Regions from separate parts of the Sphaerisporangium rhizosphaerae genome, predicted to be linked through region 1. Evidence: riboswitches for the same ligand, from Rfam matches in the RefSeq annotation. Region 1 holds a riboswitch; each other region holds the start of a gene.
The links. A riboswitch is a leader RNA that binds a small molecule or an ion and turns the genes downstream of it on or off. The one in region 1 is predicted to bind cyclic di-AMP.
Positions count from the first base shown of each region.

Region 2: linked by a shared signal. The riboswitch ahead of ACFQSB_RS11935 (C40 family peptidase) and the one ahead of ACFQSB_RS32805 (hypothetical protein) in region 1 are both predicted to bind cyclic di-AMP.
Region 3: linked by a shared signal. The riboswitch ahead of ACFQSB_RS13475 (CHAP domain-containing protein) and the one ahead of ACFQSB_RS32805 (hypothetical protein) in region 1 are both predicted to bind cyclic di-AMP.

Region 1 covers NZ_JBHTCG010000033.1:31,585-34,851, reverse strand. Annotated here, with positions in the region: gene ACFQSB_RS32815 (ABC transporter substrate-binding protein) at 1-1,119, opposite strand, end outside; tRNA gene ACFQSB_RS32810 (tRNA-Lys) at 1,277-1,353, opposite strand; gene ACFQSB_RS32805 (hypothetical protein) at 1,494-2,069, opposite strand; cyclic di-AMP (ydaO/yuaA leader) riboswitch at 2,407-2,546, opposite strand.
Region 2 covers NZ_JBHTCG010000006.1:258,671-261,937, forward strand. Annotated here, with positions in the region: gene ACFQSB_RS11930 (ArsR/SmtB family transcription factor) at 1-482, opposite strand, end outside; cyclic di-AMP (ydaO/yuaA leader) riboswitch at 981-1,139, shown strand; gene ACFQSB_RS11935 (C40 family peptidase) at 1,222-1,821, shown strand; gene ACFQSB_RS11940 (gluzincin family metallopeptidase) at 2,543-3,267, shown strand, end outside.
Region 3 covers NZ_JBHTCG010000007.1:277,754-281,020, forward strand. Annotated here, with positions in the region: gene ACFQSB_RS13470 (ABC transporter substrate-binding protein) at 1-933, opposite strand, end outside; gene ACFQSB_RS13475 (CHAP domain-containing protein) at 1,493-2,200, opposite strand; cyclic di-AMP (ydaO/yuaA leader) riboswitch at 2,213-2,362, opposite strand; gene ACFQSB_RS13480 (hypothetical protein) at 2,869-3,267, shown strand, end outside.

The sequences.
Region 1 (3,267 bases):
GGCCACTCCGGCGGCGGCGAGCAGCGACGCGACCTTGGCGGGGTCCTTGGCCCGCTGCGGGATGTCGGCCGGCGCCGCCGGAAACAGCGCGGCGAACAGGTGGTCGTTGGCGAGCGCTCCGACGCCGTCGTAGGTGGTGGCGTTCACGCCCGGCCGGTCCAGGGCGTACGCGACGGCCTGGCGGACCTCCTTCCTGTCGAACGGCGCCTGGTCCACGCGCAGCGTCAGGGCGGTGAACCCGGTGCCCTCCACCCGGTCGACGGTGATGTCCCCGACGCCCTTCAGCGGGTTCACCAGGGCGGGAATGCTGAGGAGCTGGGCGTCGACGTCGCCGCCCTGCAGCGCGAGCAGATCCGCCTGGTCATCGGCGTAGAACTTGACCTCCACGCCGTCCAGGTACGGCTTGCCCCGATCCCAGTACCTCGGATTGCGGGTGAAGGTGGCGCCCTTGGCCGGGTCGTAGGAGGCGAGCACGAACGGGCCGGTGCCGATGGGCTTGGCGGTGAAGTCGCCCGCGTAGTCCTTCTTGAGGATCAGGGCGTTGTAGTTTCCGGCCGACACCAGATAGGGGAAGTCGGAGAACGGCCGCTCCAGCGTGAACACGACCGTCCGGGGGTCCTTGACGCGCACGCCGCCCTGCGCGAGGACGGTGTCGAAGGCCGAGAGCGCGGCAGACTTGCTCTTCGGGTCGAGCAACCGGTCGAAGGACGCCTTGACGACCTCGGCGTCCAGCGGGGTGCCGTCGGAGAAGACCACGCCTTCGCGCAGGGTGAAGGACCAGATCTTGCCGCCGTCCTTGGCGGACCACGCCTCCGCCAGACGCGGGACCAGCTTGTAGTCCCTGTCCAGCCAGATCAGGTAGTCGGCGACGAGCTGGGCGATCGCGATCGCCGTTCCGTCGTACATGGTGACGGGGTCCACGGCCGTGGGCGGCGGGGACGACCCCGCGCGGAGCACTCCGCCGCGCTTGGGCGTGCTCGGGAGGGAGCCGGACGGCCCGGCGTTCACGCCGGTGCTCGTGCCCGCGCCGCCCGAGCAGGCGGCGACCAGGGCGAGCAGCCCGGCGGCTCCTGACCCGGCCAGAAAGCGGCGCCGGTCGAACGGGTTGTCGTTGACCATGCGGACCACTATCCGAAGGACGAATCATGATCGTCAAATGGCCGTTCAACTGGCTACCTCGAACCGACCGCAGCTCGCGCCGAGGTGACACAGGTCGGAAAACGACTGTGGGCACCCTCCCCATCGGGGAAGATGCCCAGGTCATCGGCGTTAACCGTGGTGCGCCGCCAGGGACTCGAACCCCGGACCCGCTGATTAAGAGTCAGCTGCTCTAACCAACTGAGCTAGCGGCGCGTTGACTACGGTGACTTTAGCAGTCCCGGCGAAGCTACGCACATCGGCGCCGGGGCGGCGTGCCGGTGCCAGGGGGAAGCACCGGCACGCCCATTTCCCGGGGGAAGCTCGTGGATAACCCGCAGGTGCGTGCGCGCGGGTCAGGGCGCGGAGGTGAGCGCCAGGGTCGGCTCGGCCGGGTCCTTGTCGTAGACGCCCCAGGCGCCGGCGGAGAACGGGACGGGCTCGTTCTTCTTGCCCGGGCCGCCGCCCCACTTGGTGATGACGTAGTCGACCTTGATGTGGCCGGCGCCGAAGCCGGTCACCATCAGGCTGGAGTCGCTGAAGTCGCCGCCGGTCAGCTCGGCGAAGGTCTTGCCGTCGATGTCGAGCATGACGCCGCTCTCGGAGGGGATGCCCGGGCCGCGGTCGCCGATGAAGAACGGCGCCTTCTTGCCGTTGTACATCACGTAACCCTCGGTGCCGAGCGGCCAGCACGGGCTGGCGAACAGGCCCTTCTGCATCGGCTTGCCGATGGCCGGCAGGCCCGTGTCACCGGCGCGGCCGGAGGAGTCGTCCCAGAAGTAGGAGGCGGTGGTGGAGCCCTTCAACATGACTCGCTGGGTGGTCGCCGCCGCGACGCCGTCCTTGCGCTCGGGCGAGTTGGCGTGGGCCGCGGTGGCCGTGCCGACCGTCGCCGTGCACATCATCGCGGCACCGATGATGCTCGAAACCACACGACTTTTGGGGGTGTTCGTGAAAAAAGACATGGGAGGTCAGGATCTTTCATCAGAAGACAAGGGACCCGGGCTCCGAATTCGGTCAAGAGGGTTCGGCGCCGGGAGAGGAAAGCGTTCTCTGAGGCACAAGCGGGTGGACAAGGGCATGGTCCATCGCTTGCGCGAGCGCTTTTCTTACGTGGGTCGTTCGGGCGGTGGCGCTGAACGGCCACCATGTCGCAAGGCTGCGAATCGCCCGGCCGGCTTCTACAAGCCGACTGCTGTGCCGCTTCTGACGGCGAGATCCGGGCCTAGGGTCGCCCGGAGGACGGAGTGGGGCGGTGTGTCCACTCGAGTCTCCTCTCCAACGACGTCTACCGGGTTAGCTGACGGGTTCGGGCGTGGAGTTCGCCCTACCGCTGACGCGGATTCACCCCGAAGAACGTGGGTCCCCGGCTCCCGCGGGCCAGGTTCAGGCCCTCGGGACTCGACGTTCGGGCGGCGGCCTTCCGGCTGAAGACCAGGTCACCGTCCGATCTGGTACAAGACGTTACCGGTCAAGTCAGGACAAAGCAAACGATGTTTGTACAAAGCATCAGAAGATCTACCTATCGTGCGGTAAGCCCCATATATCGGGCATTTTATGCGCCAGAGAAGGCCGACGAGGCTGACAGGCGATACCCGTGTTACTGCTGTGACCTGTGAGGGGCGCCACCGCCTGGGCAAAACCTTTCTTCCCCCAAGCTCCACCCCTCCCGGCAAAGCCGCCACAGGTAAACAACCCCTCATGGCCGACGGCCAAGGGGCGCCCGGGGAAGCAGCCCGAGGCGGGGCGAGAGCGTGGCCGCCCCGGCCCTAGGGTGCGGCAGAGGCGAGGAACGGCCCGAGGCTACGAAAGGGAGGAGCGGCCCGAGACGAGGCGGCCCCAGACGAGGCGGCCCCAGACGAGGCGGCCCCAGAGGGAGCGAGCTGAGGCGGGGCTGGGAGCGGGAAGCGGGGCGGGGGTGTAGGGAGGGCCGCGAAGTGGGGGTGGACATGAGTCGGGGCCGGACAGTCCCCCGCCTGTCCGGCCCCGACCACTTCACGGTCCAGCGCCGATGCCTTCCCCCAAACGCATCGGGCGGTCCCGCTGTTCGGACACGGTCCCCCACCGCGTCCTTATGGTGAAAGCTTCGCTGCGCCCGTCGGGCGCTGGTCGCATCCCCCTTGACCTGCC
Region 2 (3,267 bases), on a different contig from region 1:
AGCTCCAGGAACTGCGCCTCGAACTCGTGCAGCTCGTCGGGGGTGAGCCGCAGCCACTTGTCGGTGGAGAAGGGAGCGTCCTGCCAGGCCGCCCGCTCGTCCTCGCTCGCGGCGTACCAGGCGCGGACCATGCTGACGTGGTGTTCGAGGTTGAGGGACGCCGCCGCGCTGGCGATGGCGGCGGTCGCGGGGTCGCCGCCGAAGTCGGACTCGCTCCAGCGCAGCTCGGCCGAGGACAGCCGCCACCAGCGTTCGCGCCGGTCGCGGGCGAGCTCTGGGGCCTCCTCGATGAGCTCGCTGCCGGCCAGGACGCGCAGGTGGTGGCTGGCGTTGGCGACGGCCTGCCCGGTGTGCTCGGCCAGCATGCTGGCGGTGCAGGGACCGTAGACCTTCAGCGCGTCCATGAGGCGCCGCCTCGTGGGATGCGACAGGGCGGCCAGCACCCGTGAGTCGGTGATCGTGCGTACGTCTTCGTCGGCCATGCGCCCACTTTGACATGAGCAACGGACATTGCACAACAGATATTGCGTAATTCTCATTGTGGAAGCACTGTTGCTGAAGGATCGTTGTGGAACAGACGTCGTGGGTAACGGGTCTCGGGTGCGGAACGTGACATGCGGGGGCGAATCCCGGTCCGCCGGGCGGGGTTAGGTGGACCGTTCCCTCTCCAAGATCCCTGAACGGGTGTGACTGATGTGACTTGTGTGACTCGCGTCAGGTGCCGTTTCGGGATATGTGAGGGGAATCACATACGGGTAACGGATGCGCTTGTTGTGCAGGGGTTTCCTGATTAAGAAGCCCCTTATTTGATCTATGTGACTTGGTCGCGACTTTGCCTCGATTTGGGGTTCTGTGTAACTTCTGGCCCGCGGCGAGCACGCCATGCCGTCGCGAACGGAGCCGGTCTTCCGACCGGCTCCACGCATGACAATCCAGCGGTCGCCGTCGCCCCAGTAAGGCGCGAGCCAGGACCCCAAAGGGGCGGTGACCTGCCGAATCCGTGCGGCAAGGAGCACGGAACCGGGGACCCAATTGATCCTAAACGCGGGATCAGGGGGTGAATCGACGCCTTGGCGTCGTAGGGCTACTTCCATGCCCGAATCCGTCAGCTAACCCGGTAGGCGTGAGTGGAAGAATCAAGGAGCGATCCTGTCCAGCACCACCCAGAACCCTCGTCTGTCGCGCATTGCCCGCTTCTCTCTCGGCGGTGTGGTGCTCACCATGACGGCCTCCGTGGGAGCCGTGGCGACGCAGGCGACGGCGGCTGACGCCGCCACGGCGGCACCGGCTCAGGGACCCTCAGAGCCGTCCGTCTACGGCCCGGCCGGGCTGATCGAGACACCGAGCATCACCGGGGCCTCCGAGCCCACCGGCACGGCCGCGGTGAGCGAGGCGAGCACATCCAGCACCTCCCGCACATCCAAGAGCAAGGCCAAAGTGAGCAGGGCCGTCCGGCAGCAGCTCAAGGCGCACACGGCCGTCGCGGTGGCGAAGAAGCAGATCGGCGACCCCTACCGCTGGGGCGCCAGCGGCCCGGGGGCCTTCGACTGCTCCGGCCTGATGCTGTACGCCTGGCGCAAGGCCGGCGTGAAGCTGCCCCGCATCGCCGCCAGCCAGTTCCGCACGGTGCGGAAGAAGGTGTCCTGGAAGAACCTCAAGCAGGGTGACCTGATGTTCTTCTACGGACTCGGCCACGTCGGCATGTACGTCGGGCACGGCAAGATGATCCACTCGCCGCACACCGGCGCGCGGGTGCGCATCGACAAGCTGTCGGGCTACCGGAAGGCGTCCTTCGTCGGCGCCGTCCGCCCCGGCGCCTGACCGGCGGGACCGTCGCGGCGTCGGCGCTGCCATCCAGCGATCGGATGACCAGGCCGGGCTCCGCCTGCCGCTCCAGGTTGGCGCTGGACCCCCGCTTGACCCGCGGAACCACCCCCGCCCATCCAGGGCTCCGCTGGGTCCGGTGCGCCGGTCGCCCGTGCCGATCCGCTCCCGGTTCCCACGATGGGCCGGTCCGGTTTCCGGGCCGTCCCGGGATGCCGGCCGGCGATTCCGGACCCTGACCGGCGGTTCCGGAAGCCGACCGGCGGTTCCGGATCCTGACCGGCGGTTCGAAAGCTGACCGGCGGTTCCGGAAGACGATCTGCCGTTCCGGAGGCCGATCGGCGCGAGGGACTCCTCCGGGAGAGCGTCTCCGAGAGGTGCCCCCGCTCCTCGAAGACGTTTCCGGGTGGTGCACATGCCCCTCGCGCCGGTCGTGAAGGCCCCGTCCGCTCCTCCCCCCTCGGAGCGGACGGGGCCTTCGCACGTCCGCGTCCCGCAAGGCCGACGTGGCCGGATGGAGCGAGTTCGACCTCCGCGGGTCCGCCGCCGCGACGTCGAACCGGATCCGCCGCCGGGAAGCCGAGACACGTCCGCCGCCGGGACGTCGATACGGGTCCACCGCTTGGAAGGCGATACGGGGCCGCCGCCGGGACGCTGATGTGAGTCCGCCCATGGGACGCCGATGTGGCCGGGAAGGACGAGCAGGTAGATTTCCCGCATGCGCGTCGTGTGGCTCTGGGCCGTCCTGGCGGGGGTGCTGACCGTGCTGACGGGGCCCTCCGCCGTCGAGGACGATCTCGGACGGCGGGCGCGGACGCTGATCGGCGAGCATCCGGAGATCTGGTCCGGCGCGCGGACCTTCCGCGGCGACCTCTCCCTCGTGGTCGCGGCTCCCGGTGCCCTCACCGCCCCTGGAGCCCTCACGGCTTCTGGAACCGCGGCCCCGCAGGCTGCGAAAACCTCCGCGACCGGGCCCGTTCTCGGAAGCGGGGCCGCCGCCGCGGCCCCCGGAGCCGCGTTCGCCGACCTCGCGCGCCGGGCCGACCGGGCGAGCCGGCTGGTCGCCCGCGTCGTGGGCCCGGTGCGTCCGCTGATCGCCGTTCCCGCCACGACCGAGCAGGCGGCCGTGCTGGCCGCCCCAGCGCAGGTGAACGGCCTGGCCGCGGTGGCGGGCGCCGACCGGGTGATCGTGGAGCCGCGGTCGTTCGCCCGCCTGACCGCCGCCGGCCGCGACGTCGTCCTCGCCCACGAGATCACGCACATCGCCACCGGGGCGGCGCTCGACGGGAGCACGCCCAAATGGCTGGTCGAGGGGTTCGCGGACTACGTCGGCTATCTCGACGCCGGCATCCCGGCACGCCGGGCCGCGGCCGAACTGGCCGATGAGGTGCGCGCCGGACGGACGCCCGAACGGCTGCCCGGGCCGGAGGCGTTCGCCGCCGG
Region 3 (3,267 bases), on a different contig from region 1:
CCACTTGCCCTTGAACTTGTCACCGGCGTTGCCCGAGACCACGCCGAGCATCCAGCCGGGGCAGCCCAGGGTCGCGAACTGCGACTTGACGAAGCCGGTGTTCCAGCCGTCGGTGAAGTTCTGCAGCTTGGCGGTCAGGCCGTCCTGGCTGATCTTCGTGGCGAGGTCGAACGCGGACTTGACGGCCGGGTTCTTGTCCACGATGAGCTGCTGGTTCTTGTCGAAGTAGGTGACGTTGCCGTTCTTGGCGGCCTCCTGCGCCAGCACCACGTTGTAGATGGTGTTGATGCTGTCGACGAACTTGGCGTCCTTGACCTTGGACTGGAACTGCTGGCCGGCCTTGATGAAGTCCTCCCAGCCGCCGCTCCACAGCTTGCCGACCTCGTCGCGGTCGGTGGGAAGCCCGGCCTGCTTGAACAGGTCGGAGCGGTAGCAGATGCTCATGCCGCCGACGTCGGTGCCGAGGGCGAACAGCTTGCCCTCGGTGTTGATGCCGTTCTCCCACTTCCAGGCGGGGAAGTCGGCCTGGCGGCTCTGCAGGCCGTACTGGCCGAGGTCGGTGAAGAACTGGGGACGGGCCTTGGCCAGACCCATGCCGCCCTCGTCGATGCCGACGACGTCGCCGGCGCCGGTGCCCGACTGCAGCCACTGCAGCATCTGCGGCCAGTAGACGTTCTCAAAGCTGTCGGTGAGGTTGTTGTACTTCACCTGAACGTTGGGGTGATCGCTGTTCCACTTGGCGACCGCGGCCTTGTAGCCGAAGTTGGTCCCGCCGCCGAAGGTCTGCAGCGTAAGGGTGATCTTCTCGGCCGCGGCCGAGGACGAGCCACCGGTGCTGGTGTTCCCGCCGTCCCCGCCGGAGCTGCACGCGGCGGTGATGCCGAGTGCGACCGTCATCACCGATGCGACCGCGAGTGTCTTCCCGCGGCGCATATTGTTCATCATTCCGGACCCCTCTCAGGTGGTTGCCCGATCTTTGGGAGGTGCATCGAGGGCCGGCCCCGACAGTCGGGCCCACGATGGCTGGATCCCTCAGTCGTGATCTCGCGGGGGTGAGCCTGCGAGCGATATTTGGGAGCGCTCCCACGAAGGGTCCCCGACGGGCAATGCTGGCGTCAATATGCCGAAACCTAACTGTTACTCCTGGGGCGGTTAGCGCTGAGAAAACCGTAGAGTAGCCCCCATAAGGCCCTTTCGCAGCATTGGGAGCGCTCCCACCGCTTCGGCACAGTCGGGCGCAAATCATCCATGCGCCACGGCGCACGGGCTTCGCCGGGCTCCCTGGCCACCGCGCGCGGGCTCCGCCGAGGTCCTGGGGGCGCGGCGCGCGGGCTGCGCGGCGTTCCGGCCGGCCCGCCGGAGCGATGGGAACGAGCGCCGGCGCCGCGCGGCCGGGGGAGTGGGCCGGCCGTGCGGCGCCGGGAGGCGTCCTTCGCGGGGAGGCGGGCGGGACGCCGCGGAAAGGTGGAACGAGGGCGGCGGGCCGCCGAGGTCAGGCGGCGTAGCCGGGGTAGCCGTATCCGACGATCTGCGAGGCCGGCCTGGTGCGGATCTCGACCCTGCCGCCGTCGGTGTTGCCCTCGACGGTGCGGATGGTGCCGTCGCCGTTGTCCTTGATGACGAAGCCGACGTGCTCGATGCCGTCGATGCTCTTGTCGCCGTTGAAGGAGAAGAACACGACCGCGCCGGGCTTGGGCGTGGTGCCCCAGCGGTCCCGCGCGGCGAACCACTTGGCGTGGGCGACGGTGTAGGCGTCGGCGCCGACGGTGTCCTGCAGGCCCATCTGCGCGCCCACCCAGGAGACGAACATGTCGCACCAGGCGGCGTCGGCGTAGTCGGCGATCGTGCCGCTGTCGCGCGCCACGGTCTCCCTGGCGCGCGGGGAGCTCATGTACCAGGCGTGGAACTTGGTGCCGCCGCCGCTGCCGTTCTCGCTGATGCCGACCTGCTTCTCGGCCAGTGCCAGCAACTGCTCGGCGGAGACCTGCCGGGACGGCAGCCCCGCCTTCGCCGCCTCCTGCCGCGCGACGGCGACGATGCCGCTCTTGGGAGAGGCGGCGTCGGCCTGGGGAGAGGAGTCGGCGTTCGCCGCAAGGGCGGTGCCGGTGACAACCTGGGCGAGCACGAGCCCGCCGAACGCGACGGCCTTCAACTGGTTCTTCGGGGCATCCAGAAGCCGATGTACGGTCGTGACGAACATGGACAAGCTGAGACTCCTTCTTCCTGCCGCCTACCGGGTTAGCTGACGGGTTCGGACGTGAAGGTTCGTCCTACGGGCGCGTCCGTGGGCGGGCGCGCCTGATTCACCCCAAGAAGGTGGGTCCCCGGCTCCGCGTGGGCGCGGACTCGACGGAGGCGCGTGACGGTGGGAGAGGGGTCTCTCCGCAGAGGACCGGCCGCGCCGGGCGATATCGACGGCACGGGCGGGTCGCTCAGAGAAGCGGTCTCCCGTGCCGGGATTCCTCCGAGAGTAATACATCGGACAAACCACATGCAAGTGGGACAAAGCTCTCGTCCGTTCTGGCCTTCTCATGGCAAAGCCAGGCACGCGGCCCGGCGAGAATGCGCGTCGGGCGCGGTTGACCTGCCGCGACGCGGGTAAGGTGCCGCCGATCCGGGCCCCGCGGGCGCGGACACGCCTCCCGGGGGCGTCCGGGCCCAGTGATACTCGGAGCCTGCGACGCCTCCTGTGTCAAGTGGGGCCCGCGTTGCTCCTGTGACTCCTGGGAGCCGCCCGCATCCGACAACGGCCGGGCCGCCGTCGGCCGCCGTTCATCGTCTGTTCCCTATTACGTAGGGTCGCGGGGCTAGGTTGCATGCGTCGTGAACGTGTCAATGCCCGGCGTGGAGAGGAACGGTCGAAGCCGCGTGCGGGAGCAGGGGTCGGCCGTCGCCTGGGTGGAGTCTCCGCTCCAGTTGCTGTGCGCGGTCGAGGCGCGGCACGCGGGGCTGATCGGGCCGGACACCCGCGTGGTGACCCGCGGCAGGCTGCCCGGCCTGCGCGTCACCCGCGCCGAGCTGGACGCGCTGGAACTGCCGGCCGGGCTGAGCATCCAGGCCGCCGATCAGGGCATGCCCCGTCCCGGCCGCCGCGACGCCTGGGTCCTCGGGGACGCCTTCTCCGGCAGGATGCAGCTCACCTCGCTGACGGCCTTCCCCACCCGCATGGTCATCGTCGACGACGGCCTGGCCACCATCCGCCTGCTGGAGCTGCTGACCGCGGGCCTGGCCACCCCTCTGCTGCGCGCCCGCGCCGCGGCCAAGCCG